Regions from separate parts of the Mesorhizobium sp. WSM4846 genome, predicted to be linked through region 3. Evidence: predicted binding sites of a transcription regulator. Region 3 holds the regulator's gene; each other region holds the start of a gene.
What was found. Region 3 encodes PhoB, which activates phosphate uptake and scavenging genes when phosphate is short. Its sites were predicted from a motif close to TGTCATNNANCTGTCAT; they were not measured.

Region 1 (7,215 bases), on a different contig from region 3:
CGATCGAGCCGACATGGCGCTCGTAGAGGCCGGCGACGACTTCCGCCACCTCACTGCCCTTCGGCGTCAGCGAGACCCGCACCGAACGGCGGTCGATGCGCGAGCGCTGGTGGTTGATGAAGCCGAGATCGACCAGCTTTTTCAGATTGTAGGAGACGTTCGAGCCGAGATAATAGCCGCGCGAGCGCAGCTCGCCGGCGGTCAGTTCCGAATTGCCGATATTGAAGAGTAGCAGCGCCTGGATGGCGTTGATATCGGAACGGCCGTTGCGGTCGAATTCGTCCTTGATCACGTCAAGCAGGCGGCGGTGCAGCCGTTCCACCAGTTGCAGCGATTCCATGTACAGCGAACGGATCGCCTCGCGGCGGTCATCGGATACGTTGGCGGTCTTCGCCGCCGGACGGGAATTGATCATTGTCTTTGCCTCTCGTTTGTCGCCTGGTGATTTTTTGTTTTTCACCTTGATCGCGACACTATCGAATACTCATAAAATTCGACTTAAACGCTAGGGCTAACAAGAGCTTACCGGTAATAGGTTTCGAGAGAGGCTTAACGAAGGGTCACCCCAACAAGGATGATTAACCTAAAGATTTAGCCAATGATTGCGGGCGGTAATTTGCCCCGTCCAACCGCAGGCGTGGGCTATTCTTGTAGAGCATCGGTCCGATGCTCTATTGCCGGCTCCGGCGCTTCTGCATCCAGATCACCACGCGAAAGACGATGTAGAGCAGCGCCACCGCCGCATGCGAGGCGAGGATCAGCGGCCGGTGACCGAAGAGTTCGGGAAAGCCGGCATGCATGACGGTCTCGGTCGCCGCGCAGATGAACCAGATCACCGGCCCCCAGGAGGCCAGCATCCACAGACCGGCGGCGGCGAAGGGAAAGAAGACGGCGAGCGTCACCGCCGCCACCTGCCAATGCACCGGCATCAGATCGAAGCGCCACAACGAGCCGGGATAGAAGCCGATCAGCCGGATCCAGTACAAAATCCCGAACAACAGACAGTAGCCTGAGATGACGCGCTGAAACCAGGCGAAGATCACCTCGACCGTCGAGGGCTGGAGCACGACGCGTCTCGACGTGACCTCGCTCACAGCTTGAGTTCCCGTTCGCCGAGCGGAGCGAAATAGGGATCGACGTCGGCAGCACTGACGTCGTCGATGTCTGCTGGCCGCCATTGCGGCGACGAGCCCTTGTCGATGATGGCGGCGCGGATGCCTTCGTAGAAATCGTGGCCGGCAAGCATGCGGTTGAGGATGCGGAACTCCATCCGCATGCACTCGTCCATCGACAGCGTCAGCCCGGCGCTGATCTCGCGCCAGGCAACATGCAGGCTAGTCGGCGAGCGGGTGCGGATCGTCGCCAGTGTCTTTGCCGCGAACGCGTCTGCGGGTGCGGCGCGCTCCAGGCTGCCGATGATGTCGCTCAGCGACGGCTGCGCGAAATGGCGAGCGATGGCTTCCAGTGTCGGACTGTCCGTTTCGCGCCGGGCCGGGACGGAAAAGCCGCGCAGCGCCGCTTCCGGGTCGCCGCTCGCAACCAGCCGGTCGAGAAAGCCGGCCTGGTCCTGCGCCTTGATCGTGTGCGTCGCCAGGCCCGACCACAGAGCGTCGCCATAGCGGATGCGGTTTCCGGTCAGGGCCAGATACATGCCGAAGCTGCCGCCGAGGCCCGGCAGCAGATGACTGGCGCCGACATCCGGGAAAAAGCCGATGCCGACTTCCGGCATGGCAAACTGGGCGTTCTCGGTCAGCAGCCGATGCGAGCCGTGGAAGGAGATGCCGACGCCGCCGCCCATGACGATGCCGTCGATCAGCGCGACATAGGGTTTTTCGAACCGCGCGATGCGGGCGTTCAGCCGGTATTCGTCGGCGAAGAAATCGACCGGCGGCTTTCCCGCGCGGCCGGCCTCGTAGATGTGGAGGATGTCGCCGCCGGCCGAAAACGCCCTGCCCTCGGCCTTGACGACGACAACATCGACGCCGTCGTCGCGCTCCCAGGCGCGCAGCGCCTTGTCGAACGTCCCAACCATGCGATGGGTGACGGCATTGAGCGCCTGCGGCCGCGTCAGCGTGACGACGCCGGCCCTGCCCAATCGTTCGAAGCGGATCTCGTTGCCGCCGCCAAAATCCATCGCCTAAAGAATCCCTCGCCCAATGCCGCCGGGACTGAAGTGCTAAAGCGTGGCGCATGGGTGCGTCAATGCCGGGGCGCAATCCTGTCGGACAACAACGGTCGGGAACTCGTATACCGGTATCCAGCTTGTGCCTGGCACTATCGTGCCGCATTGGTCAGCGGCGGAGGCTCGTGTTAAAAGCCGCCAATCCGGAGTTTTGGCGATGAACAAATTCACCCCAGCAAAGCCTGCCGGCGCGCGCAGCGTCGACGAGATCACCGGCAGTCGCCGTTTGCGCCGCATGCGCAAGGCCGACTGGTCGCGCCGCCTCGTGCAGGAGAACCGGCTCTGCGTCGATGACCTTATCTGGCCGATCTTCGTCATCGATGGGAAAAATATGCGCGAACCGATCGCCGCCATGCCTGGTGTTTTCCGCCTGTCGCTCGACCTTGCCGTCAAGGAGGCCGAGCGCGCGGCAAAGCTCGGCATTCCGGCGATCGCCACCTTTCCCAATGTCGAGCTTGGCCTGCGCGACCAGACCGGCTCGCACATCCTCGATCCGGAAAACGTCATCAACCGTGCCACGCGCGCCATCAAGCGCGCGGTGCCCGAGATCGGCATCATCACCGATGCGGCGCTCGATCCCTTCACCTCGCACGGCCACGACGGCATCTTGCGTGACGGCATCATCGTCAACGACCAGACGGTGGAGCAGGTCACGGCGGCTGCCGTCATCCAGGCTTCGGCCGGCGCCGATATCATTGCCCCTTCCGACATGATGGATGGCCGCATCGGCGCCATCCGCGATGCGCTCGACGCCAATGGTTTTCAGGATGTGGCGATCATGTCCTACGCGACGAAATTCGCCTCCGCCTTCTACGGACCCTACCGTGAGGCGGTCGGTACCGCCGGCCTGCTCAAGGGCGACAAGAAGACCTATTATCTCGACCACGCCAATTCCGACGAGGCCGTGCGCGAGGCCGAACAGGACCTCGCCGAGGGCGCCGACATGCTGATGGTCAAGCCCGGCCTGCCCTATCTCGACATCATCCGCAGGCTAAAGGACGAATTCCGGATGCCGACCTTCGCCTATCAGGTGTCGGGCGAATATTCGATGATCAAGGCGGCCGCCGCCAATGGCTGGATCGACGGCGACAAGGCGATGCTGGAATCGCTACTCGCCTTCAAGCGCGCCGGCTGCGACGGCATCCTCACCTATTTCGCGCCCGAAGTGGCGGCGATGCTCAAGGGATAGGCACCCGCATCGTTTTGGGATTTTGCTGCAATCCGATAGAATAGGCTCATGAGCAGGAACGAGGTTATCGAACGGTTGCAGAGAAACGCAGATGCCATCAAAGGCATGGGCGCGACTTCGCTGTATCTGTTCGGGTCGGCGGCGCGGGACGAAGCGCAGCCGGACAGCGATCTTGATCTGTTCATCGACTATGATCCAGCGCGGCGCTTTTCTCTGATCGACCCGGTCGGGATCAAGCAATTTCTGGAAGAGAAGATGTCAACGGAAATCGACATCACCACGCGTGACAGCCTTCATCCTATGTTGAAGGCCGAGATCGAACGATCGGCCGTGCGCGTATTCTGATGGCAGTCCGCCGGATCGAGCCTATCCTAGCCGAGATCATAGCGGCGCTCCGCTCCGCCTAGCTGTCGAGGGCATACTCGAGGCGTCGCGGCGCATGTAGCTGCTGTTGCAACCACCCCTCTTTGCGGTGACCCTGATGCGAGCCAAACGAGCCGCTTATGCTCCGCGGCGAAATACCGCTTGCAAAATGCAATCAGTCTGGCTAAAAACAACTGCTTGCATTTCACAACTGGATTAGAAGGAGGTCCTCATGTCAAAGCTTCGCGTCAACGCTTTCACCGTATCTATCGACGGCTTCGGCGCCGGTCCCGACCAGGACTTGAAAGAGCCGCTGGGCGTCGGCGGGGAAGCCCTGCACACATGGATGTTCGGCACCCGAACCTTCCGCAACATGTCCGGCGAAGATGGCGGGACCACGGATACCGACGACGCGTTCGTAACGCGCAGCTTCGAAAACACCGGCGCGTGGATCATGGGCCGCAACATGTTCGGACCGATCCGCGGCGCTTGGCCCGATGACACCTGGAAGGGCTGGTGGGGAGACAATCCGCCCTACCATGTGCCGGTCTTCGTGCTCACCCACCAACCGCGCGATCCTATCGTCATGGAGGGAGGCACGACCTTCCATTTCGTGACCGACGGCATCCACTCGGCGCTGGAAAAGGCGAAAGCCGCGGCTGACGGCAAGGATGTCCGGCTCGGCGGCGGCGTCGCCACGATCCGGCAATATCTGAGGGAAAAGCTCATCGACGACATGCATCTGGCGATATCGCCGATGCTGCTCGGCTCAGGCGAGAACCTTTTTGCCGGCATCGACATGGTCAAGCTCGGCTACCGCTGCAGCGAGCAGGTGGGCACGCCGAATGCCATGCATGTCACCATCGAGCGCGCGTAAGCCTGGCTAGGTCCCCCTTCTCCCCTTGTGGGAGAAGGGGGCCGAGCGAAGCTCGGTCGGATGAGGGGTGTTCCAGCTTGGCGGACACGCTCGTCCAAATTGGACGCACAGCGCCAGGATCGCTGACGCCTCATTTCTTCCAGCACCCCTCATCCGGCTCGGCGCTGGGCGCCGATCCACCTTCTCCCACAAGGGGAGAAGGGGCGCGCTCCTCAATACTTCTCCGGAACATACAGCTCGCGCGGCAGCACCTGGCGCTCGTATTCTGGATTGAAGACGCGATCGGGCAGCGTGATCTCTTCGTGCGGCACTTCCTCATAAGGCATCTGCTTGAGGAGATGATCGATGCAGTTCAGCCGCGCCCGCTTCTTGTCGTTGCCCTCGACGATGAACCAGGGGGCTTCGGGAATGTTGGTGCGGGCGAAGGTCTCTTCCTTGGCCTTGGTATACTGTTCCCAGCGCACGCGCGACTGCAGGTCCATCGGCGACAGCTTCCACTGCTTCATCGGATCATGGATGCGCATCTGGAAACGCATCTGCTGCTCCTCGTCGGTGATGGAGAACCAGTATTTGACCAGGGTGATGCCGGAGCGGACCAGCATGCGCTCGAACTCCGGCACGTCGCGAAAAAACTCCTCGACCTGGTCCGGCTCGGCGAAGCCCATCACACGTTCGACGCCGGAGCGGTTATACCAGGAGCGGTCGAACAGCACGATCTCGCCGCCTGCCGGCAGATGCGGCACGTAGCGCTGAAAATACCATTGCGATTTCTCGCGCTCGGTCGGCGCCGGAAGTGCGACGACGCGGCAGATGCGCGGATTGAGCCGCTGGGTGATGCGCTTGATGACGCCCCCCTTGCCGGCCGAATCGCGGCCCTCGAAAACCACCACCAGCTTCTTCCTGGTGTAAGCCACCCAGGACTGCAGCTTGATCAATTCGGATTGCAGCGTGATCAGGTCGCGAAAATATTGCAGGCGATCCATCGAGGGCGGATGCGCGTTCTTGTAGATCCTGGCGATTTCCAGCGACAGCGCCGGTTCCGACATCTCCAGCTCGTAGTCCTCGTCGAGCGTGTCGGCGAGTTCCGCTTCCAGCCAGTCCCTGGCGGGAGAATTCTGTTTTGCTTCGGTCATTTATGCTGCTCCGCGTGCACGCCCGCGTCGGCCTCGGCCTGCCGGCCGAGATCGGACACCTTGAGCCGACTTGCATATAGGCCGGCAATGACGGTTTTATTGCAGCCGGCCCGCACGCCGGTCGCCCAACTCCGCGAGATGGGATCGATCAGCCTCCTGGCACACACGACAAGCGGCTCGAATTGTCCTACAAATGCCAGGTTTCCCCGAGCAACCTTCAAAACACTCTTTTCAACGCAATCGCGAGGATCTGACATGGAATACCGCACACTCGGCCGTTCCGGGCTGAAGGTTTCGACGCTGACCATGGGCACCATGACTTTTGGCGGCGCCGGCGCATTCTCGGCGGTCGGCAAGACCGATCTCGACGAGGCACGCCGGATGATCGACCTCTGCATCAACGCCGGCATCAATCTCATCGACACCGCCAATGTCTATTCGAACGGGCTTTCGGAAGAGATCATCGGCGAAGCACTCGGCGGCAAACGCAAGGGCGATGTGCTGATCGCCTCCAAGGCGCGCATGCGGATCGGCGACGGCCCCAACGATGAGGGCCTGTCGCGCTACCATCTGATCCGCGAGTGCGAGAAGAGCCTGAAACGCCTCAGGACCGACGTCATTGACATCTATTTCCTGCACGAATGGGACGGCACGACGCCGCTCGAAGAGACCATCGCCGCGCTCGACACACTCGTCAGCCAGGGCAAGGTCCGCTATGTCGGCTGTTCCAACTATTCCGGCTGGCAGGTGATGAAGGCGCTGGGGGTCAGCGACCGCCAGCACCAGCCGCGTTTCGTCACCCAGCAGATCCACTACACGCTGGAAGCGCGCGAAGCCGAATATGAACTGCTGCCGATCTCGGTCGACCAGGGGCTTGGCGTGCTGGTGTGGAGCCCGCTCGCCGGTGGATTGCTGTCCGGCAAATACCACCGCGACCAGGCCACCGCGCGCCAGCTCAGCGGCTGGACCGAACCGCCAATCCGTGACGAGGACCGGCTGTGGCGGATCGTCGACGCGCTTGCCCATATCGGCGAGAACCATGGCGTCTCGGCGGCGCAGGTGGCGCTTGCCTGGCTGCTCGGCCGGCCCGCGGTCAGTTCGCTGGTGATCGGCGGACGGACCGAAGCGCAGTTCAAGGACAATATCGCCGCAGCCAGCCTGGTGCTGACCAGCGATGAGCGCGCACGCCTCGACACTGTGAGCCGCCCGCCGGTTCTCTACCCCTATTGGCACCAGCAATTCACGGCAAAAGACCGGTTTGGTCCGGCCGATCTGGTTCTTGACCGAGAAGATATCTGACAACGGATCAGGTCGAAGGTCGCCGTGGGCTTAGCCTGAGATAAAACGCCAGACCTCGGGATCAGGCTCGATCTGGCCGCTGAGCACGAAATATTTGTAGAGCACGAGCAAGCAGATCGCCTGCTCGGCCCGCTCGTCGGCGAACTTGCGGCAATAGGCGTTGGCGGCGGCA
Region 2 (7,215 bases), on a different contig from region 3:
CGGCGATCTCGACGACCGCCTCGATTTCCACGGTGATGTTGCCCGGCAGGGAGCCGACTCCGATCGCCGAACGGGCGTGCCCGCCGATACTATCAAAGACAGCGGCGAAAAGATCGGAACAGCCATTCACCACCTTCGGATGGTCGCTGAAAGTCGGGATCGCGTTGACGAAGCCAAGCAGCTTGACGACGCGCACGATACGGCCGAGGTCGCCTGCCGCAGCGTGCATGACGGCGAGCAGGTTCAGGCCGGTGAGACGGGCATGCTTATAGGCCTCTTCAACCGTGACATCCTCGCCGACCTTGCCGGTGCAAAGCGTGCCGTCGGCGCGCAATGGCCCTTGGCCGGAGAGGAAGATCAGCCGTCCGCTTTCGGCATGGGTGACGAAGTTGGCGATCGGCGTCGGCGGCTCGGGCAGCGTCAGGCCCAATTCGGCGAGTCGGATGTAAGGCGTCATGAAAAGGCTCCTTGCGACAGCTTTCGCCGTCCTTCAGAAATGCGAGGCACGAAACCGCGCCAGGAAACTGCGGAGACGCTCATTGTCGATCTCCGCGCCCAGAATCTCGGCGGGCGGGCCTGCGGCGCTGACGCCGCCATCTGCCATGAAGATGATTCGGCTCGAGGCATCGCGGGCAAAGGCCATCTCGTGCGTGACCATCACCATCGTCATGCCGTCCTCGGCCAGGCTGCGCACGACCTCGAGCACCTCGCCGACGAGTTCCGGGTCGAGCGCGGAGGTTATCTCGTCGAGAAGCAGGATTTTTGGCTCCATCGCCACCGCGCGGGCGATGCCGACACGCTGCTGCTGGCCGCCGGAAAGCTCGGCCGGCAGGCTGTCGGCCTTGTGGGCAAGGCCGACCCGGCCGAGCCAGTGCTCGGCAATGGCGCGGGCCTCGGTACTGCTCTTGCCGCGCACCTTGCGCAGGCCAAGCATGATGTTGCCGGCCGCCGTCAGATGCGGAAACAGATTGAAACTCTGGAACACCATCCCGGTTTCGGCCCGCATCTTCGCCAGGTCGCGCTCGCTGCGGCGCTGGCGTGTTCCCGTGTCGCGGAAGCCGACCTCCTTGCCGTCGATGCGGATGGAGCCGCTGTCGTAGCTCTCCAGGAAGTTGACGCAGCGCAGCAGCGTGGTCTTGCCGCTGCCGGAAGGCCCGATGACAGTCACCACCTCCCCGCGCGTCACCTGCAGGCTGACGGAGCGCAGGACCGCGACGGATCCAAAGGACTTGGAAACCTCGGAGACATCGAGAAGCGCCGGATTGGCGGGCGTGGCGATGGGCATCTTGCTATTCCCGGATGAAGGAGAAACGCCGCTCCAACCGTCGGCTGGCCAGGGAGAGCGCGTAATTGACGGCGAAGTAGATGACTGCACCGAGGATGTAGAGCGGCATCGCTTCGTAGGTGCGGCCGATGACCTGGTTGATGGCGTGCATCAGGTCGGTGATGCCGAGCAGCGAGACCAGCGCGCTACCCTTCACCGCGTCGGTGACGCCATTGATCCATGGCGGCAGGAAACGCCTGAACGCTTGCGGGAAGATGACGTAGGCCAGTCGCTGGCGAAAGGTCAGCCCGATCGCCATCGCCGCTTCGGACTGCCCTTTCGGTATGGAACCGACCGCACCGCGCAGATACTCGATGACCTGCGCCGTCTTGAAGAGGGTGAGCGCCAGCACGGCTGCCCAGAAGGATTCCAGATGGAGGCCGACGGCAGGCAGGCCGTAATAGACGAAGAAGATGAGCACCAGGATCGGAATGCCGCGTATGGTATCGCTGAAAATGCGCACCGCCCAGCGCAGCGGAGCCGGGCCATAGACAAGGCCGACGCCCATCATCACGCCGGCGACGAGCGACAACACCACGACCAGCAGCGACACCCATAGCGTCACGGCAAAACCCTGGGCCAGGAAGGGCAAGGCATAGGCGATCTGGCCAAGCATCCTAGTGCGCCGCCCTGAACCGGCGCTCGACAAGCCGAAGTGCAAAAAGAAGCGCGTAGCCGGTCAAGAGATACATCGCCGTCACCACAAGGTAGACCTCGACGATGCGGAAGGTGTTGAAGTTGATCCACTGGGCGCCGTAGGTGAGTTCGGGCACCGAAATGACCGACGCAACGGACGTGTCCTTGAACAGCGACAGGAACGTGTTGGAAAGCGCGGGCAGCGTTATGCGCAGCATCGTCGGCAGGCGCACATGGACCAGCCTTTGCCATGGCGTCAGGCCGATCGCCTTGCCGGCGTCGAGCTGTCCGCGCGGAACCGCTTCGAGCCCCGAGCGGAACACCTCGACCAGATAAGCGCCGCTATAGAGCGACAGCGTGGCGATGAACGAGGTCTGCGCGCTGTAGGCGATGTCGACCACCGTCGGCAGGCCGTAGAAGACGAGATAGACGAGCAGGATCAGCGGCACGTTGCGGATGAACTCGACATAGGCGGCGATGACGGCCCGCACCGCACGCCCGGCCGACACGTACCAGACCGCCAGAAGCAGCCCGATGAGGATGCCGATCGCGATGGAGATCACGGCCAGCTCGAGGCTGAGCAGCAGCCCGCCCCAAAGCTTGTCGAAATGCCGCCAGATCAGGTTGAAGTTCAGGGTATAGCCCATGTGTCCCTGTCATTATCGAGGCTGTCGACGATAAGCAGGCGGAAGGGCGCGACCCTTCCGCCTGCTTGCATCAGATGACCGGGAAGCCGGGATGGCGCGCCGGCGGCTCCTGTCCAAAATAGTCCTTGAATGCAGCGTCGTAGAGCGCCGTCTCATGGCCGAACATGGCGGTGGTGAAGGTCGTGTTGACGAAGGTCAGCCAGTCGAGGTCGCCTTGCCGAAGTGCGGCGCCGTAAAGCATCGAGAACCAGCTCTTGCCGGCATCGAAGTATTTGTCCGGATTACGCGAGGCGAGCCAGCGAACCGTCGACAGATCGACGGCGGCGGCGTCGACGCGTTTCGATTCCAGTGCCTGCAGCACGTTGGCCTGCGTGTCTATCTGCATCACCTGCGACTCCGGCAGGACGATGTGCACATTTGCCTCGGCATCGACATTCTGCAGGATGGAAACCCGCGTCGCCGAACCGCCGGCAAGCAGCTTGTCGAAGGTCTTGTTTTCGGCGTTCGGGAGGGTCAGCAAGGCGATGCCTTCGACGTAATAGGGCCGGGAGAAGTGGATCAGCTGCGAGCGCTGGGCGGTCATGGTCATGAACTGGATCGAAATGTCGACCTTGTTGGTGGTCACGTTCGGAATGCGCTGGGCCGGATCCTGCATGACGAACTCGACCTTGGTCGTATCGTCGAAAAGTCCCTTGGCAAGAATGCGCCCCATGGTGATGTCCATGCCGACCAGTTCGCCGGCATCGTTTTCAAAGTGCCAGGGCGCGTTGGTGCTGCCGGTGCCGACGATCACCTTGCCGCGATCGAGAACGGTGCGCAGCAGGCTGTCCGGTGCCGCCTGCGCCGCCGCCTTCTGAACATCGACTGTTGTCGCTGCGCCCACCACTCCGGCCGTTGCAAGCCCGGCCAGTTTCAGAAAATCACGTCTTTTGGATGTGTCGTTCACGGCAACCTCCTTTTCGTGTTGTGTTCCCCTTTGCCGATACATGCATCGGTAATCTGCTGGATTGTCTCTTACAAAAGACGCATGTATCCTGTACGAGACAGATACTAACACCAGGAATCAGCAATGCAAGATGGCAATGGCTTGGCAGTTCGACCGGACGCTGGTCCGGACGAAGACAGGATTGCGGGCTCCCGCGAGAAAGGTCTCAACCGCGTGCTCCATATCCTGGAGTTTCTTCATGCGAACCAGCGAGCGATCGGGATTGGCGATCTCGCCAAGGGAGTGAATGCGCCGCGCTCGACGATCTACACGCTTGTGCGCTCGCTCGTGGATGCGGGCCTGCTGGAAATGGCCGGCGACGGCAATCGCGTCTATTTCGGGAAGAAGCTTTATCTCTACGGAATGGACTATGTGCGCGGCAACGACCTGCTCAGGAGAGGGCGTCAGGAAGTCGACGATCTTTCGCGCGAGACAGGCGAGACCTCCGAATTGTGCATGCTGCAAAGCGGCCGCTACACGATTGTCCATTCAAGCCCGGGCACCAGGCCTTTCCGGATCAGTTCGGCCACGGGTCTGCAGATACCGCTTCCCTGGACCGCTTCCGGGCGGTTGCTTCTCGCCGGTTTCGAACGGGCGGTGATCGAAGACATGGTGTCCGAAGACGATCTCGTCCTGCCGGATGGCCGCAGATTGCTGCTGTACGACTTCATAGAAGATATCGCTACGGCCGGGGCTGCCGGCTACTGTGTGACTTCCGGTCTTGTCGACGCCTATACAAAATGCCTTGCCGCGCCGGTCTTTTCAGCTGCCGGCAAGGTCGAGGCGACGATATGCCTGGTGGTTCCCATCGACACTTCCGAGGAAAAGACCGGCGATCTCATCGCCCTGCTGCGCGAACGCGCCGCGAGGCTTTCGATCACGGGATGAGCAGGATTTGTCGCGACCGTAAGTGGGATTCGCTCACGCGATGATGTCGGGGATGATCCGGTCTTCCAGCGCCATCAGCCGGTCTTTCAGGAAGAGCTTTTTCTTCTTCATGCGCTGGATCTGCAGAGGGTCGCAGCCCATGGCGATCATCGCGTTGATCGCCGCGTCGAAATCGGCGTGTTCTTGCTTTAGCCGAGAATATTCGAGGCGGATATCGGCCTGTTCCTGTTCGGACATTATTTACCGTCTGCACGTCTGCGGCGCCCAAAAATGGGCCTGATTGGGCGAGGCCGGAGGTATCTTGCACCGGCGCGCAGCCAATACCACATTTCGTATTGTCGTGGAATGCTACCACGCAGCATTCGACATCGGTGCCCGATAGTGGCACACTGTCATTATGCCGTCACAGAAGCGAAATTGCGGTGGGACGCGCCTTGACGGCTGCAATCGAGGAAACCATGAAAGGGAGAACCAATCATGTCTCTTGCATCCCATCTTGATGAGCTGCAGCGGAAACACGGCGACATCGAACGCGAAATCGATGATGCGATGAACCATCCATCGGTCGACGACCTCGAAATCGTGAATCTCAAGCGGCGCAAGCTGGCGCTCAAGGACGAGATTGAGAAATTGAAGGCGAAACCGAAACCCACCACGCACTGACGCTCATCTACGGCGCTGCGCGTCCTTTGGACGCGCAAAGGGCGCGTCGTGCTTCTGATTTCGGCGCATGGTCCTTTCCGAAAATCCTTTCGGGTTCGGGGTCATGCAGGGAACAGTGCGCGCTTTGCCCGACCATCTTCTCCGGTGGCAACCAATTCCGCCGGAGCGTTCCCCTGTTTGTCCGGCGGTTCGATTTGACAGGTTTGCCTGCCTGTCGCCATTGACAAGCCACCTTTGCTCCTCCACCTCATGCCGGGACCTTCTATAGCGCCGCGCCTCCTTTCGGACGCGCAATGGACGCTGTATTTTGATTTTTGCGCAGATTGTTTCCGGAAACCGATTCCGGAATTCGGCGCTAACAAAGGGCAGCCGGCCATGACCGGATATTTTTCTTCACCCTTCTCGCGCCGCACGTCTGTCGGTGTCGACGTCGGCGGCGTGATGGTCGGCGGGGGCGCCCCTGTCGTCGTTCAGTCGATGACCAACACCGACACCGCCGATGTCGACCAGACAGTCGCTCAAGTTGCCGCGCTGCATCGCGCCGGCTCCGAGATCGTGCGCATCACCGTCGACCGCGACGAGAGTGCCGCCGCCGTGCCCGCCATCCGCGAGCGGCTCGAACGGCTCGGCATCAATGTGCCGCTGGTCGGCGATTTCCACTATATCGGCCACAAGCTGCTCGCCGACCACCCGGCTTGCGCCGAGGCGCTGGCCAAATACCGCATCAATCCCGGCAATGTCGGATTCAAGGACAAGAAGGACCGGCAGTTCGCAGCTATCGTCGAGATGGCGATCCGGCACGACAAGCCGGTGCGCATCGGCGTCAATTGGGGGTCGCTCGACCAGGAGCTTTTGACCAGGCTGATGGACGACAACCAGCGCCAGGGCTTTCCGCTGACCGCGCAGGAGGTAACGCGCGAGGCGATCGTGCAGTCGGCGATCCTTTCGGCCGACATGGCCGAGGAGATCGGCCTTGGCCGCGAGAAGATCATCCTGTCGGCCAAGGTCAGCGGCGTGCAGGATCTGATCGCGGTCTACACCGAGCTTGCCACCCGCTCCAACCACGCGCTGCATCTCGGCCTCACAGAGGCCGGCATGGGTTCGAAAGGCATCGTTGCCTCGTCCGCGGCGATGGGCATTCTTCTCCAGCAAGGCATCGGCGACACGATCCGCATCTCGCTGACGCCGGAGCCGAACGGCGACCGCACCCGCGAGGTGCAAGTGTCGCAGGAACTCCTGCAGACCATGGGGTTTCGGCAGTTCGTACCGATCGTCGCCGCCTGCCCCGGCTGCGGCCGCACCACCTCTACCGTGTTCCAGGAACTCGCGCAGGATATCCAGGCGGATCTGCGCAAGAACATGCCGGTGTGGCGTGAAAAATACCCCGGCGTCGAAAACCTCAAAGTCGCGGTGATGGGCTGCATCGTCAACGGTCCGGGTGAATCCAAGCATGCCGATATCGGCATTTCGCTGCCCGGCACCGGCGAGACGCCGACGGCGCCGGTATTCGTCGACGGCAGGAAGGCGGCGACGCTGCGCGGCCCTTCGATCGCCGCCGACTTCGAGAAAATGGTCGCCGACTATATCGAGCAGCGGTTTGGGCAGCCTGGCAAGGCTGCGGCGGAGTAGGTCGATGCGGCGCTTCCCTTGGGCGACGCCGATTTTGCTTGGTGTTTTACTTGGTGGGCTGGGCTGGGCGACAGCCGTCCACGCCGATCCGCCGCGCCCTGCCAAGCAGCGGCTGCTCGACCGTGTTTGCAATCTGATCGAGGCGCATGCCGATCGAAACGGCCTGCCCAAGGATTTCTTTGCCCGGCTGATCTGGAAGGAAAGCCGCTTCGATCCCAATGCGGTCAGTCCGGTCGGCGCCGAAGGCATTGCCCAGTTCATGCCGGGCACCGCCAAGATACGCGGCCTCGCCAATTCCTTCGATATCGAGCAGGCCATTCCGGCCTCGGCAAAATATCTCGCCGAGATGAAAACCGGCTTTGGCAATCTGGGCCTGGCCGCCGCCGCCTACAATGCCGGCGAAAGCCGGGTGTCGCGATGGGTGAGTTCCGGCGGCTTCCTGC
Region 3 (7,215 bases):
TCGACGGAGCCGACCGAAAGATCGATGTTGCGCATCACGATGACCAGCACCATGCCGGTCGCCATGATCGCGACCGAGGACGTCTGCACCGACAGGTTCCAGAGATTGCGCGGCGTGAGGAACAGCCCGCCCGACAGGATGTGGATTCCAACCCAGATGATCAGCAGCGCGCCGACCATGCCGAGCATGCGTATGTCGAGCTCGGTCGCCTTGAAGAAGCGGCCGAAGGGGCTGAGCTCGGATTCACGCGCCCGATCAGCAACCGGCGTGTTAGAAGTCGTGTCGGTCATGATGTCCTCCCACCGTTGCCGTCTGCCGCGGATGCCGGAAGCAGCTTAGAAATTACCCGCGAGACGCGGAAAAACAACTCTTTTGAAAAAAACGCCGCGGCGTGAAGCCGCGGCGTTTCAGGTTTTTTGGCGAAGGCGGATCAGTTGCAGACCGGGACGGTGCCCGCCGCCACGCCGGCGCAGACCTCTTCCTGCTTGATCCAGCCGGCGTCGATGACGACGTTGAGATTGTCCCTGGTGATGGCAATCGGCGTCAGGAACAGCGACTTGACGAGATTGCCGCCCGGCGTGGTGAAATCCTTGACGCCGGCAATGTCTGTCATCGGCTTGCCGTCGGCCAGCTGCGAGGCGATCTCGGCGGCGTTCTTGCCGAGCTCGCGCGCGTCTTTCCACACCGATACGGTCTGTGTGCCGAGCGCGATACGGTTCAGCGCGGCATGGTCGCCGTCCTGGCCCGAAACCGGGACGGATCCGGCCAGGCCTTGCGCCGTCAGCGCCGCGACGACGCCACCGGCGGTGCCGTCATTGGCGGCAACCACCGCATCGACCTTGTTGTCGTTGGCGGTCAGGAACTGTTCCATGTTCTTCTGGGCGTTGGCGGGAAGCCAGCCGTCCGTATAAGCCTCGCCGACATTCTTGATCTTGCCGCTGTCGATGGCATCCTTGAGCACTTCCATGGAGCCGGCGAACAGGAAATCGGCATTCGGGTCGGCGCCCGAGCCCTTGATGAAGACGTAATTGCCTTCCGGGGCCACCTTGAACACTTCGCGGGCCTGCATGCGGCCGACTTCCTGGTTGTCGAAGGTCAGATAGAAGACGTCCTTGTTCTCGATCAGCCGGTCATAGCCGACGACCGGAATGCCTTCGTCCAGCGCCTTCTGCACCGCCGGACCGATGGCCGAGGCATCCTGCGCAAGGATGATCAGTGCGTTGGCGCCCTGCGAGATCAGGCTTTCGACGTCGGTCAGCTGCTTGCCGGGATTGGACTGTGCGTCAGCGGAGATATATTTGTCGCCGGCGGCCTCGATCGCCTCCTTCATGGCGGCTTCGTCGGTCTTCCAACGCTCTTCCTGGAAGTTCGACCACGAAACGCCAATGACCTTGTCCTTGGCCTGCGCGGCCGACGCGAGCGTCAGCGACATGGCGACCCCCGCCAGAATGGCGGCTGCGAATCTCTTCATGATATTCCTCCCTGCGCCGCGTAGGGCGCGACCAACTGGCCCGAAGGCCGGCACAAAGGCCCTATTTTTTCGAGCCTCGAAAAAATACTGGTCCAACGCCGAAGCACTGTCAACACCAATTCTGATGGATTTTGACGTCCTGTCGGGCTTTTTTTCGAGGCTCGGAATAAATAATGACAGCCCCTTCTGCTTCTGCCAGTATTTGACCGACATACCGACGGCTTCCGATTCATGAGCGGCCGCGGCAATGAGGAGGAAACAAAAAAATGTCGGTGGGAATCCGTCATGACGATCTGCGCCGGCGCAACCGGGCGATGGTGATTTCGGCCGTGCGCCGGGCAGGCCAGCCGTCGCGGACCGAGATCGCCGCGACCACCGGCCTCAGCCATTCGACCATATCGGCGATCTCTGCCGACCTGATCCAGGAAGGCATCCTGGCCGAGAGCAAGGCGAGCGAGACGGTTTCGCTGAAACGCGGCCGGCCGCAGGTCGGCCTCAGCCTCAATCCGCAAGCCGCTGCGGTGTTGGCCGTCGTGTTGTCGCTGAATTTCCTGTCGGTCGCCGTCATCGATTATGCCGGACAAGTGGTCGCCGAGGAACAGCGCCGGCTGGACACGCTGACCATGTCGCGTGACGCGCTGATCGACGAATGTGTCGCCATCGTCCGGCGCCGGCTCGAAGATCCCGACCTCGATGTCCAAAGCGTCGCCCGCATCGCGCTGGCGATCCAGGGCATCACCGATTCCCACGCGCGCGCCATGTTGTGGTCGCCGATCACGCCGCAGACGAACATCGCCTTCGCCGACATTCTGGAACGCGAGTTCGGCATCCCGGCCATCATGGAGAACGACTGCAACATGATGGCCGTGGCGCTGCACTGGCGCCACCCGGATCGCTACCGCGACGATTTCATCGCCATCCTGCTCTCGCACGGCATCGGTATGGGGCTGGTGCTGAAGGGCGATCTGTTCACCGGCACCCACTCCTCAGGCGGCGAATTCGGCCACATGATCCATCGGCCGGGCGGCGCGCTTTGCCGCTGCGGGCTGCGCGGCTGCGTCGAGGCTTATGCCGGCAACTACGCCATCTGGCGCAACGCAAGGCTGTTGAGCGAGAACGCCGAGCCGGTCGCCGATGTCAGCGACGCCGACATGCGGGCCTTGGCGGCCCGGGCGCGCGAGATGGACGGACCGGAGCGCGAAGCCTACCGCAAGGCCGGCGAGGCGCTCGGCTTCGGGCTCGGCAGCCTGTTTGCGCTGATCGATCCGGCGCCGGTGGCCATGGTCGGCGCCAGCGCTGCCGCCTTCGACCTGATCGAGCCGGCCCTGCGCGAGGCCATCGCCCAGACCGCCGGCGGCCAGCATTCGGGTTCGATTTCCTTCGACACCGAGCCGAACGAGCTGCCGCTGATCCGCGAAGGCTGCGCCATGCGGGCCCTAAGCTTCGTCGATCAGGAGATTTTCGCGCCGAGCATCCAGGCACGAGCCGGCTCGGTCGGAAAGAACGTGGCTTGAATCCGAAGGCAGGGATTCCCGGGTCGCGACTTGGGGAGTGTTGAGATTCAGGTCAGGCCGAGTCGAGAATGGTGGGTTCCGAGAACCGGGGCGGAGCGTACTTTCGGGTACGTCAGCACCGGAAGCGCAGGTATCAGCCGTTCGCAGGCCGGCATCACCTGAACGTCAGCTAGTCTTCCCTGATCGCATAGCCGGCGCCGCGGATGGTGCGGATGACATCGGGCATGCGACCATTGTTGACCGCCTTGCGCAACCGGCCGACATGGACGTCCACAGTGCGCTCGTCGATGTAGATCGTCTCGCCCCAGACATTGTCGAGCAACTGACTGCGCGAGAAGACCCGGCCCGGGTGGCGCATCATGAATTCGAGCAGCCGGAATTCGGTCGGCCCGAGCCGGATCTCGCTCTTCTTGCGATAGACCCGGTGCGATTCACGATCGAGCATGATGTCGCCGACCTTGAGCACGCTGGACAGCACTTCGGGCTTGGCGCGGCGCAGCAGCGCCTTGACCCTGGCCATGAATTCCGGTGTCGAGAACGGCTTGACCAGATAGTCGTCGGCTCCGGTCGAAAGGCCGCGCACCCGGTCGCTCTCCTCGCCGCGCGCGGTCAGCATGATGATCGGCAGCCGCTCGGTTTCGGGGCGCACCCGAAGGCGCCGGCAAAGCTCGATGCCGGAAACCGCCGGCACCATCCAGTCGAGCACCAAAAGATCGGGCACGTTTTCCTGCAGCCGGATTTCGGCCTCGTCGCCGCGCGTCACCACCTCGACTTGATAGCCTTCGGATTCAAGATTGTAACGGAGGAGGACGCCCAGCGGCTCTTCATCCTCCACCACCATGATGCGCGGCGCGATCATCGGCCGGTCACTCCTGTCATGTCGCCGGCGCCGACATCGTCGTTTCGTCGAGCTTCGGGCGATCCGCCGGCAATTGCTGCCCGGTCACGACAAAATAGGCGTTTTCGGCGATGTTGGTGACATGATCGCCGATACGCTCGAGATTCTTGGCGCAGAACAGAAGGTGCGTGCAGGCGGTGATGTTGCGCGGATCCTCCATCATGTAGGTCAGGAGCTCGCGAAAAACCGCCGTATATTTCACGTCGATCTTCTGGTCGTCGGCGCGCAGTTCCTTCAACGCGCCGGCATCGCGCGACACATAGTGCTCGACCACGCCGCGCAGCTGCACAAGAACGAGATCCGCCATCGCGTCGATACCGTGCGACAGATTACGCGGCGTCGCGCTCTGCCCGACTGCGCTGACCCGCTTGGCAATGTTCTTGGCCAGATCGCCGATGCGCTCGAGATCGCCCGCCATGCGGATTGCGCCAACCACGGCGCGCAGATCCTGCGCCATCGGCTGCCGCTTGGCGATCAGCGTGATCGCGCTGTCGTCGAGCTCGCGCTGCCGCGCATCCATGATGGCGTCGTCCGAGACGACGCGCTGCGCCATCGCATTGTCCGACGCAAGCAACGCGCGGATCGAGGCCGCCACCATTGCGGCGGCGAGCTCGTCCATGTCGCGGATCAGCCGGTCGATGTGCTCCAGTTCCTCGTCGAAAGATGCGACGGTGTGTTCACCCATGGTGCTGTCCTCGTGTTCGAAATTCGCCGGACCGCTCAGCCGAACCGGCCGGTGATGTAGTCCTGGGTGCGCTTGTCGTCGGGGTTGGTGAACATCTTGTCGGTCGCGCCCTCCTCGACCAGATAGCCGAGATGGAACATCGCCGTGCGTTGCGACACGCGCGCCGCCTGCTGCATCGAATGGGTGACGATGACGATCGTATAATTCTGGCGCAGTTCGTCGATCAGTTCCTCGACGCGGGCGGTGGCGATCGGATCGAGCGCCGAACAGGGCTCGTCCATCAGGATCACTTCCGGCGACACGGCGATGGCGCGCGCGATGCACAGACGCTGCTGCTGCCCGCCGGACAGGCCGGTACCCGACTCGAGCAGGCGATCCTTGACCTCGTTGAACAGTCCGGCCTTCTTCAGGCTCGATTCGACGATGCCGTCCAACTCGGCCTTGCTCCTGGCCAGGCCGTGGATGCGCGGACCGTAGGCGACGTTTTCGTAGATCGACTTCGGAAACGGGTTCGGCTTCTGGAATACCATGCCGACGCGAGCTCGCAGCTCGACGACATCGATTTTCGGGTCGTAGACATCCTCGCCGTCGAGCGTGATCTTGCCGCTCACCCGCGCGATATCGATGGTGTCGTTCATTCGGTTCAGGCAACGCAGGAACGTCGACTTGCCACAGCCCGATGGCCCGATCAACGCCGTCACCTGATGCTCGCGGACATCGAGATCGACGTCGAACAGAGCTCGCTTCTCGCCGTAGTGAACAGAGACCTTTTCGCCCTTCATCTTGATCGAAGGGGCGTTGGTTGCGCTGCTCAGTTTCTGCTCGACGCCGGCTTCCGTCATGATGTTCATATCCTCTACTCCTTACCAGCGCCGCTCGAAGCGCCTGCGCAGTATCACCGCGATGGCATTCATGATGACCAAAAACACCAGCAAAATCAAAATCGCCGCCGAAGTCTTCTGCTGGAACCCCGCTTCCGGGAAATCCGCCCACATGAAAATCTGCACCGGCAGGATCGTCGCGGGATCGGTGAAGCCGCCGGGAATGTCGACGATGAAGGCGACCATGCCGATCATCAGCAACGGCGCGGTTTCACCGAGCGCATGCGCCATTCCGAGGATGGTGCCGGTCATGATGCCCGGCATCGCCAGCGGCAGCACGTGATGGAATACGGTCTGGACCTTGGACGCTCCGATGCCAAGCGCCGCCTCGCGGATCGACGGCGGCACGGCGCGCAGCGAAGCGCGCGAGGCGATAATGATGATCGGCAGGGTCATCAGCGCCAGCACCATGCCGCCGACCACCGGGGCCGAGCGCGGCATGCCGAAGAAATTCAGGAATACGGCAAGTCCAAGCAGGCCGAAGACGATCGAAGGCACCGCCGCCAGATTGTTGATATTCACTTCGATCATCGTCGTCAGCCGGTTCTTGGGCGCAAATTCCTCAAGATAGATCGCCGCTGAAACGCCGATCGGGAAGGCTATGGCGAGGGTTACGATCATGGTGAGGAACGATCCGACGACCGCGCCCCAGACACCGGCCAATTCCGGCTCGCGGCTTGCGCCGGTGAAGAAGAAGATCGAATTGAACCGGCTTTCGATCAGGCCGGCGCTCTTCAGCGTGTCGAGCCAGACGATCACCTTGTCCGAAATCTTTCGCGATGCTTCCGGCGTTTCGATGACGCGCAGGAATGCCTGGCCGCTCGCGGCGGGCGCCGTGCTGTCCAGCGCCTCGATCACCGTGCCTTTTGCGATCACCGTGCCGTTGGCCGCAGGCGACAGCGAGGTCAGCTTGACCGTGCCGCCATTGAACGCGACCAGCAGCGACGACGCGCCGCTCGTCAGCGTAAACATGCCGTTTTCGCCCTCGGTCGCACCATGGCCGCGCGCCAGCGCCAGCATGGCATCGTCGCCGAAGGTCAGATCGATGTCGCCGCTGGTTTCCGAAGGCGTGACGCTTGTCGAAATCGCTTCGTCCGAACCAACGTCGGCAAGTAAACCCTTGAGATAGAGGTCGGCAAAATCGTCAAGTGGAACCGCATAGTCCACCGTTCCTCCGAGCATCCCCGGATCAGCCGCAATATCCTTGCGCAGGAACACGCCTGTGCCGGTGGAAATCAGCCCGCGCAGCAGGCGCTTGTCCTGGCGGCTCTTCACATCCGGAAATTTTGCCGTAAGCGCTTCCTGAGCGATGGCGTCGTAGTTCACTTCATCGAGTTTCGCCGGGTCGACCTTGGCCGCTGAAAGATCGATCGGCAGCGTCACATAGTTCTGCCGCAGCGCCGGAATCGCCTGCGTGACGATCGTCGACAGGAGCAGCACAAGGAACAAGCCGGCCAACGCGACAGCTGCGGCGCCGAGCCATTTGAACCACGTTTCGGTACGGTAGCGGCCCTTTAGCCGCGCCTTCGCGGCATCGTCGGTATGAATGCTGACCGGCCGTCCGACGGCGCCGAATGACGAGATCGCATCAGTCATATTGCTCTCGGTATTTCTGGACGACGCGCAAAGCGACGATGTTGAGGGTAAGCGTGATGCAGAACAGCACCAGGCCGAGTGCGAATGCTGCAAGCGTCTTGGCGCTGTCGAACTCCTGGTCGCCCACCAGCAGCGTCACGATCTGCACGGTCACGGTGGTGACTGCTTCG
Region 4 (7,215 bases), on a different contig from region 3:
CCACAGCAAGGTCGTGGGTGACGACGATCGCCGCCAGGCCGAGATCGGTGACCAGGCCGCGCAACAGGTCGAGCAGGCGCGCCTGCACGGAAACGTCGAGGCCGCCGGTCGGCTCGTCCATGAACACCAGCCGCGGCCCGGTGACGAGGTTGCGGGCGATCTGCAGGCGCTGGCGCATGCCGCCGGAAAAGGCGCGCGGTTCGTCGTCGATACGGTCCTCGTCGATCTCGACGCGCGACAGCCAGTCGACGGCGGTAGCGCGGATTTTGCCATAGTGGCGGTCGCCGACCGCCATCAGCCGCTCGCCGACATTGGCGCCGGCCGACACCGTCATGCGCAGCCCGTCGGCGGGGTTCTGGTGGACAAAACCCCAGTCGGTGCGCATCAGGAAGCGGCGCTCGGCCTCGCTCATGCGGTATAGCTCGCGAAACTGGCCGTCGCGCATGCGGTAGCTGGCGGTGCCGGAACTCGGCAGCAATCTGGTCGACAGGCAGTTGAGCAGCGTCGTCTTGCCGGATCCGGATTCGCCGACCACTGCCAGCACCTCGCCCGGCCACAGGTCAAAGCTGACGTTCTCGCAACCAATGCGCGAGCCGTAGAACTTGGACAGCGCGGAAACGCGCAGCAGCGGTTCGTCGGTCATTGCGCCGGCTCCCTTTTTTCCAGGGCAGGAGGGGTCTCGGGCGCAAGGTGGCCGCGATGGCCTTGCTCGCGCCGCTTCTCGCAATGGTCGGTATCGGAGCAGACGAACATGTGGCCGCCATGGTCGTCGAGGATGACCTCGTCGAGATAGACGTTTTCGGCCGCGCACAGAGCGCAGGGCTGGTCGAAGGTCTGCACCTCGAACGGATGGTCCTCGAAGTCGAGGCTGACTACATCGGTGAAAGGCGGCAGCGCATAGATGCGCTTTTCGCGCCCGGCACCAAACAGTTGCAGAGCCGGCGAACGGTGCATTTTCGGGTTATCGAACTTCGGCGTCGGCGACGGGTCCATCACATAGCGACCCTCGACCTTGACCGGATAGGCGTAGGTGGTGGCGATGCGACCGTGTCTGGCGATGTCTTCGTAGAGTTTTACATGCATGAGGCCGTATTCCTCCAGCGCATGCATTTTGCGCGTTTCCGTCTCGCGCGGCTCGAGGAAGCGCAGCGGCTCGGGAATCGGCACCTGATAGACCAGCACCTGGCCTGCGGTCAGCGGGTGCTCGGGGATGCGGTGGCGGGTCTGGATGATGGTCGCCTTCGCCGTGTCGGTGGTGACGGCGACATTTGCGACCTTCTTGAAGAAGGCGCGGATCGAGACCGCATTGGTGGTGTCGTCGGCGCCCTGGTCGATGACCTTCAGCACATCGTCCGGGCCGATGATCGAGGCGGTAACCTGGACGCCGCCGGTGCCCCAGCCATAGGGCATCGGCATTTCGCGTGAGGCGAACGGCACCTGGTAGCCGGGAATGGCGATACCCTTGAGGATCGCGCGGCGGATCATCCGCTTGGTCTGCTCGTCTAGATAAGCGAAGTTGTAGGTTGCGATATCGGTCGGTTGTGCGGTCATTCCGCGGCCTCCCTCTTTTCTTCGACCTTGCCGGCATTCTCGCGGGCGTCGTGCTCGGCGCGCATGCGGCGCACCAGGTCGAGCTCGGCCTGGAAGTCGACATAGTGCGGCAGCTTCAGATGCTCGACGAAGCCGGTCGCCTGGACATTGTCGGAATGCGAGATGACGAATTCCTCGTCCTGGGCAGCGGCGACGACATCTTCGCCGAATTCGGTTGCACGAAGCGCGCGGTCGCAGAGCGCCATGGCCATCGCCTTGCGCTCGCTCTGGCCGAAGACGAGGCCGTAGCCGCGGGTGAATTGCGGCGGCGCCTTGGCGGAGCCTTTGAACTGGTTGACCATCTGGCACTCGGTGACACGCGCAGAACCGAGCCGTACGGCGAATGGCAGCTCCGGCACGTCGAGTTCCAGCTCGACCTCGCCGATGCGAACCTCACCGACGAACGGATGGTTGCGGGCATAGCCGCGCTGGGTGGAATAGCCGAGCGCCAGCAAAAAACCCTCGTCGCCGCGTGACAGCGCCTGCAGGCGGATGTCGCGCGCCATCGGAAATTCCAGCGGCTCGCGGGTGATGTCGCCCGGGATATGGTCCTGCGGCATGTCGCCGTCGGGCTCGATTAGGCCTTCGCGGGCGAGGATGGCGGAGACACGCGGCATGGCGTCCGCGTCGCTGGCGCGCTGCAGCGGCTCGGCGACCTCGCCGCCGGCGGCAAGCTCGGGGTCGAGCAACCTGTGGGTGTAGTCGAAGGTCGGGCCGAGCAGCTGGCCGCCAGGCAGATCCTTGTAGGTCGCCGACACGCGCCGCTCGACCAGCATCGCGCCGGTGTCGATCGCCCTGGTGTAGCCGAAGCGCGGCAGCGTAGTGCGATAGGCGCGAACCAGGAAGATCGCCTCGATCATGTCGCCGCGCGCCTGAACCATGGCCAGCGCCGCCAATTCACGGTCGTAGAGCGAACCTTCGCTCATCACCCGGTCGACGCCGAGCGCCAGCTGCTCGACGATCTGGTCGAGGCGAAGCGCCGGCACGGAACGGTCGCCGCGGCGGCGGTCGGCGAGCAGGGCGTGGGCGTTGGCAATGGCGGCTTCACCGCCTTTTACCGCGACATACATATCACGCCTCCATCGTCTTGATGCGCGTCGTGCGCGGCAGGCAGGCAACGCCTTCCGGGGTGGCGAGGATAATGTCGACGCCACGCGGGAAACGCTGATTGTTCTGGTTCCATTGTTCGACGAAGTGGCGCGGCATCTGCGCCGGCGCGATTGTTCCGGTTGTTTCGATGCCAGGACCTTCGAGCAGCAGAGGGGTGCCTGAGACGAGATCGCTGACCTGCAGGATCAGCGTCGTCGAGCGGTCGGGATAGTCCTGGGTGCCTTGTGAAAAGCCGTCGAGCGCCATCATCTCGGCCGGCGTGGCGATCAGCGCGAAATGCGCATCGGCTGGCGTGTGGGCCAGTGGCGCGCCGGTGTGGAAGCCGAGCCAGGATTTCACCGCTGCTGGGGCCTGCAAAACGAGGTCGAGCCAGAGCGGCGTGTCGTTGTCGCACAGCGCCAGCGCGATGGCGCCCGCGGTGGCCGACAGCGGCGCCGGCGGGCGGGCAAAGATCGGCAGAGGCTGCAGGGTGCCCGGCCGCGCCATTGCGTCCATCACGGCGCGGAACACCGTCTGGGCGTCGAACACCGGATCGGCAAAGCCGCCCTCGATCGCCTGGGTTGCGATTTCCATCAGTCTTCTCCGCGCACCATGGTGAAGAAATCGACCTTCGTTGCCGCCGTCTCGGCGCGCCGCCGCTCACGTCCGCTGGCCAGTGCGGCCTGCAGCGGCGCAACGAGTTTGCTCTCGACCTCGTCGCGGCGGGTGGGATCCTGCCAGAGCGCGTCGGCGATCGCCGCCAGTTTTGCTTTCTGCTTGTCACGGCCGAGCGCGTAGCAGTGGCCGACTTCTCCCGAGGCAAGCCGCACCGTCGCGCGGGTGACCGTCGCCTCGCCGACGTTGAATGGCGCGCCGCCGCCGCCGATGCGGCCACGCACGGTGACCAGGCCGGTTTCGGGACCGCGCAGGAGTTCTGCTTCCGAAGGCAGGCCGGATTCGTTCCAGAGGCGGACGATATCGTCGCCGGTCGATTGCGCCAGCGTCGCCATGACGGCCTTGCGCTCAAGCTGCTGATCGCGCGCTTCCTTTCCTCGCATGGTTGACATTCCCTTGCATCGAAATTTGTCCATTGATATAGACAATTATACAAATTATATCTATTTTCTAATGCGTGTCCATGACGGATGGATGACAGGGGCGAAAAGATCGGGGCACAGAGATGATCGGTCAGCAGTTGGCCAGCAGCCTGGAGCGGCGCAGCGGCGTCTCGCTGTGGCGGCAGATCGCCGACCAGATCCTGCATTCGATCGCCGTCGGCGACTTTGCCGAGAATGCTGCATTGCCACCGGAAGTTGCACTGGCCGAGCGCTATAGCGTCAACCGCCATACGGTGCGCAGCGCCATCGCCGCACTGGTGCAGGATGGCGTGCTCAGGGCCGAACAGGGGCGCGGCACCTTCGTCCTGTCGCGCAAGCGCCTGTCCTATCCGATCGGCGCCCGCACCCGTTTTTCGGAGGGCTTGCAAGGGCAGGCGTCGGAGCGCCGCAGCGTGCTGCTCGAATCGGCGGTCGAGCCGGCCAGCCGGCGCGTCGCCGAAGGGCTGGGGCTTGCCAGGGGTTCGACTGTAATACGCCTCGAGACACGCGGCGAAGCCGATGGGCAACCGGTCTCGCGTGCCACCGGCTGGTTCGACGCCGGACGCTTCGCCGGCATCGATGCCGCCATGGCCGAAACCGGATCGGTGACCGCCTCATTCCAGCGTTTCGGCATCGGTGACTATCTCAGGCAATCGACGGTGCTGTCGGCCCGCCACGCCGACGCCGCCGACCTTGCCGATCTTAATCTGCAGCCCGGCGCCATCGTGCTGGTCACGGTCGCCGTCAACGTCACGCCGGACGGCCAGCCGATCCAGTTCGCCGAAACGCGGTTTCCGGCCGAGCGGGTCGAGCTCAAGATATCGGCGCTTTAGGTCCGGTTTCATCCGACCTGGATGACGGCCTTGATCAGGCCGGATTTTTCATGCGCCCAGCAGGCAAGGTCGCGCGGTGTATCCGAAAGCGTCGTGCGATGGGTTATGAGCTTTGCCAGCGGCACAGCACCATCGCGGATCGAGGCAGCGACATGGTCGAAGTCAGCGCGCAGAGCGTTGCGGCTGCCGATCAGCGTCATCTCGCGCTTGTGGAATTCGGGATCGGAAAAGACGATGTCGTCCTTGACGACGCTGACCAGGACCAGCGTCCCGCCATGCGCGACATGGGCGAAGGCCGTCTGGACGGACTGGGTGTTGCCGGTGGCATCGAAAATCACGTCAAAACCTTCGCCGTTGGTCGCCTCGCGCACCAGATCGGTCGCAGACTGCCGCGAGCCGTCGAGGGTGGCGAAGCCGAGTTCGCTTGCGGCGAAGCCAAGCCTTTCCGCGCTCATGTCGAGCAGCGTCACGTCGAGACCAGCGATATGGGCGAACAGCGCTGTGCCGAGGCCGATCGGCCCGGCGCCGATGACCAGCGTGCGCGCGCCGGGATCGGCCAGCGAGCGCCGCACGGCGTGCGCCCCGATCGCCAGGAATTCGACGGCGGCGGCATCGGCCAGCGACAGGCCGTTGGCCGGATAGAGATTTTGCGCCGGCACTAGGATCCGTTCGCACATGGCGCCGTCGCGGTGGACGCCAAGCACTTCGATCCTGACGCAGCAATTCGGCTTGCCTTGCCGGCAGGCGATGCATTTGCCGCAAGCGAGATAAGGATTGATGATCACCGGCTCGCCCACCGGCAGGTCGACGCCTTCGCCGGCCTCGATCACGGTGCCGGAGACCTCGTGACCCATGATGCGGGGATAGGCGAGGAACGGATGCTTGCCCTCGAAGATGTGATAGTCGGTGCCGCAGATTCCGACATGACTGACCGCGACCAGCGCCCAGCCCGGCGGTGGTGAGCTCGGCGCCGGGCGGTCTTCCACAACAAGATCGCCGGGCGAACGGCAGATGACGGCTTTCATGCTTTGATCCAGTCGGTTCATGGCACCGCCGGCCCGATCGCGGGGCCGGCGGTTGTTAAGATGGTCTACTTGCCGCGGCGGCGCAGGCCGTCGAAATAGACGATGACGATGATCAGCACGCCGGTAATGATGCGCTGCCAGAAGGCATTGACGTTCAACAGATTGGCGCCGTTGTTGATGGTGGCGAGGATGAAGGCGCCAAGCAGCGGTCCGTGCACCGAGCCGACGGCGCCGAACAGCGAGGTGCCGCCGATCACCGACGAGGCGATCGCCTGCAACTCCCAGCCCTCGGCCTGTGTCGGATTGCCGATGCCGATGCGTGAGGCAAGCAGCACGCCGACAAAAGCCGCACAGAGGCCCGATAGCGTATAGGCCATGTAGATGGTGCGCTGGACGTTGACACCGGACAGACGCGATGCCTCGGCGTTGGAGCCGACCGAGAACAGATACCGGCCCCAGCGGCTGTGATGCAGGAAGATGTAGGCGGGGATACCAACCAGGATCACCATCCAGAACAGATTGGGGACGCCGAGAAACGAGCTGCGTGAAAACAGCTGGAAGGCGTCGTTGTTGATCGAGATCGAGTTGCCGTTGGTCATCAAAAGGCCGATGCCGCGCAGCGAGGTCAGCGTCGCCAGCGTGATGATGAAGGGCGGCAGGCCCATCTTGACGATGCCGAAGCCGTGGAACAGGCCGATGGCGACGCCGACCAGCAAGGTGATCAGGATGGCGAGGTAAATCGGCACGCCGGCATTGATCAGCATCGCCACGATGACGGTGGCGAAGCCGACGACGGCGCCGACGGAAAGGTCGATACCGCCGGTGATGATGACGAAGGTCTGGCCGACTGCCAGGATGGCGATCATCGAACCTTGCCGCAGCAGGTTCGAGATGTTGTTGGCGGAGGCGAAGCTCGGCGTCGCCACCGACAGGATGACCCACAACAGCACCAGCAGCGCCAGCAGCGTCAGCCCGAACAGCGCGTTGTAGTTGCGTTTCGGCCTTTCGGCCGGGATCGCCTCGGTGCTCATATCTGTCCTCCCGGTTTTTCTTGTTTCTCGGCCAGCGCCTGGGTGAGGATCTCCTCATGGTCGGCAGTGTGGAAACCATGAGTGGCCACCAGTTTGCCGCGCCGGAACACATGCAGCGTGTCGGCCAGTTCATAGACCTCGGGCAGGTAGGACGAGATGAGGATGATGCCGGCGCCCTTGGACAACAGTTCGCCGAACAGGCGGTAGATCTCTGCCTTGGTGCCGACATCGACGCCAACTGTCGGCTCGTCGAAGATGAACAGCTTGGCGCCGTGCGCCAGCCATTTGCCGATGACGATCTTCTGCTGGTTGCCGCCGGACAGGCTGGAGGCGAGGGCGTTGCGCGTCGGCGTCTTGATCCTGAGATTGGCGATCTGGTGATCCGCCTCGGTCTTCTCCTGTGCGCTGGAGATCAGCAGATTGCTGGAGATGCGCTTGTAGATTGGCAGATTGAGATTGAGGCCGACCGGCAGGTTGAGGCAGAGGCCCTGGTCGCGGCGGCTTTCCGGCGCCAGCGCCATGCCGAGCCTGATGGCGTCATGCTCGGAGT

Region 1: the regulator PhoB is predicted to act here: its motif matches at 5,832-5,848, upstream of ppk2 (polyphosphate kinase 2).
Region 2: the regulator PhoB is predicted to act here: its motif matches at 4,871-4,887, upstream of AC0L15_RS23430 (YdcH family protein).
Region 4: the regulator PhoB is predicted to act here: its motif matches at 3,818-3,834, upstream of phnF (phosphonate metabolism transcriptional regulator PhnF).

What each region holds. Positions count from the first base shown of each region.
Region 1 is NZ_JBVVPZ010000021.1:69,505-76,719, forward strand. Features, by position in the region: gene ldtR (transcriptional regulator LdtR) at 1-415, opposite strand, end outside; gene AC0L15_RS18680 (DUF6163 family protein) at 672-1,094, opposite strand; gene AC0L15_RS18685 (enoyl-CoA hydratase/isomerase family protein) at 1,091-2,134, opposite strand; gene hemB (porphobilinogen synthase) at 2,340-3,371, shown strand; gene AC0L15_RS18695 (nucleotidyltransferase family protein) at 3,420-3,716, shown strand; gene AC0L15_RS18700 (dihydrofolate reductase family protein) at 3,967-4,611, shown strand; gene ppk2 (polyphosphate kinase 2) at 4,824-5,744, opposite strand; gene AC0L15_RS18710 (aldo/keto reductase) at 6,000-7,043, shown strand; gene AC0L15_RS18715 (glycosyl transferase family 90) at 7,074-7,215, opposite strand, start outside.
Region 2 is NZ_JBVVPZ010000032.1:29,562-36,776, reverse strand. Features, by position in the region: gene AC0L15_RS23465 (RidA family protein) at 1-457, opposite strand, end outside; gene AC0L15_RS23460 (amino acid ABC transporter ATP-binding protein) at 491-1,285, opposite strand; gene AC0L15_RS23455 (amino acid ABC transporter permease) at 1,290-1,940, opposite strand; gene AC0L15_RS23450 (amino acid ABC transporter permease) at 1,942-2,607, opposite strand; gene AC0L15_RS23445 (transporter substrate-binding domain-containing protein) at 2,678-3,553, opposite strand; gene AC0L15_RS23440 (IclR family transcriptional regulator) at 3,677-4,480, shown strand; gene AC0L15_RS23435 (YdcH family protein) at 4,514-4,717, opposite strand; gene AC0L15_RS23430 (YdcH family protein) at 4,958-5,143, shown strand; gene ispG (flavodoxin-dependent (E)-4-hydroxy-3-methylbut-2-enyl-diphosphate synthase) at 5,519-6,772, shown strand; gene AC0L15_RS23420 (lytic transglycosylase domain-containing protein) at 6,777-7,215, shown strand, end outside.
Region 3 is NZ_JBVVPZ010000025.1:17,382-24,596, reverse strand. Features, by position in the region: gene AC0L15_RS20425 (sugar ABC transporter permease) at 1-290, opposite strand, end outside; gene xylF (D-xylose ABC transporter substrate-binding protein) at 431-1,471, opposite strand; gene AC0L15_RS20415 (ROK family protein) at 1,738-2,985, shown strand; gene phoB (phosphate regulon transcriptional regulator PhoB) at 3,155-3,844, opposite strand; gene phoU (phosphate signaling complex protein PhoU) at 3,861-4,568, opposite strand; gene pstB (phosphate ABC transporter ATP-binding protein PstB) at 4,604-5,419, opposite strand; gene pstA (phosphate ABC transporter permease PstA) at 5,432-7,045, opposite strand; gene pstC (phosphate ABC transporter permease subunit PstC) at 7,038-7,215, opposite strand, start outside.
Region 4 is NZ_JBVVPZ010000008.1:159,879-167,093, reverse strand. Features, by position in the region: gene phnK (phosphonate C-P lyase system protein PhnK) at 1-643, opposite strand, end outside; gene AC0L15_RS10410 (alpha-D-ribose 1-methylphosphonate 5-phosphate C-P-lyase PhnJ) at 640-1,551, opposite strand; gene AC0L15_RS10405 (carbon-phosphorus lyase complex subunit) at 1,548-2,660, opposite strand; gene phnH (phosphonate C-P lyase system protein PhnH) at 2,662-3,273, opposite strand; gene phnG (phosphonate C-P lyase system protein PhnG) at 3,273-3,737, opposite strand; gene phnF (phosphonate metabolism transcriptional regulator PhnF) at 3,860-4,609, shown strand; gene AC0L15_RS10385 (zinc-binding alcohol dehydrogenase family protein) at 4,618-5,634, opposite strand; gene AC0L15_RS10380 (ABC transporter permease) at 5,700-6,665, opposite strand; gene AC0L15_RS10375 (sugar ABC transporter ATP-binding protein) at 6,662-7,215, opposite strand, start outside.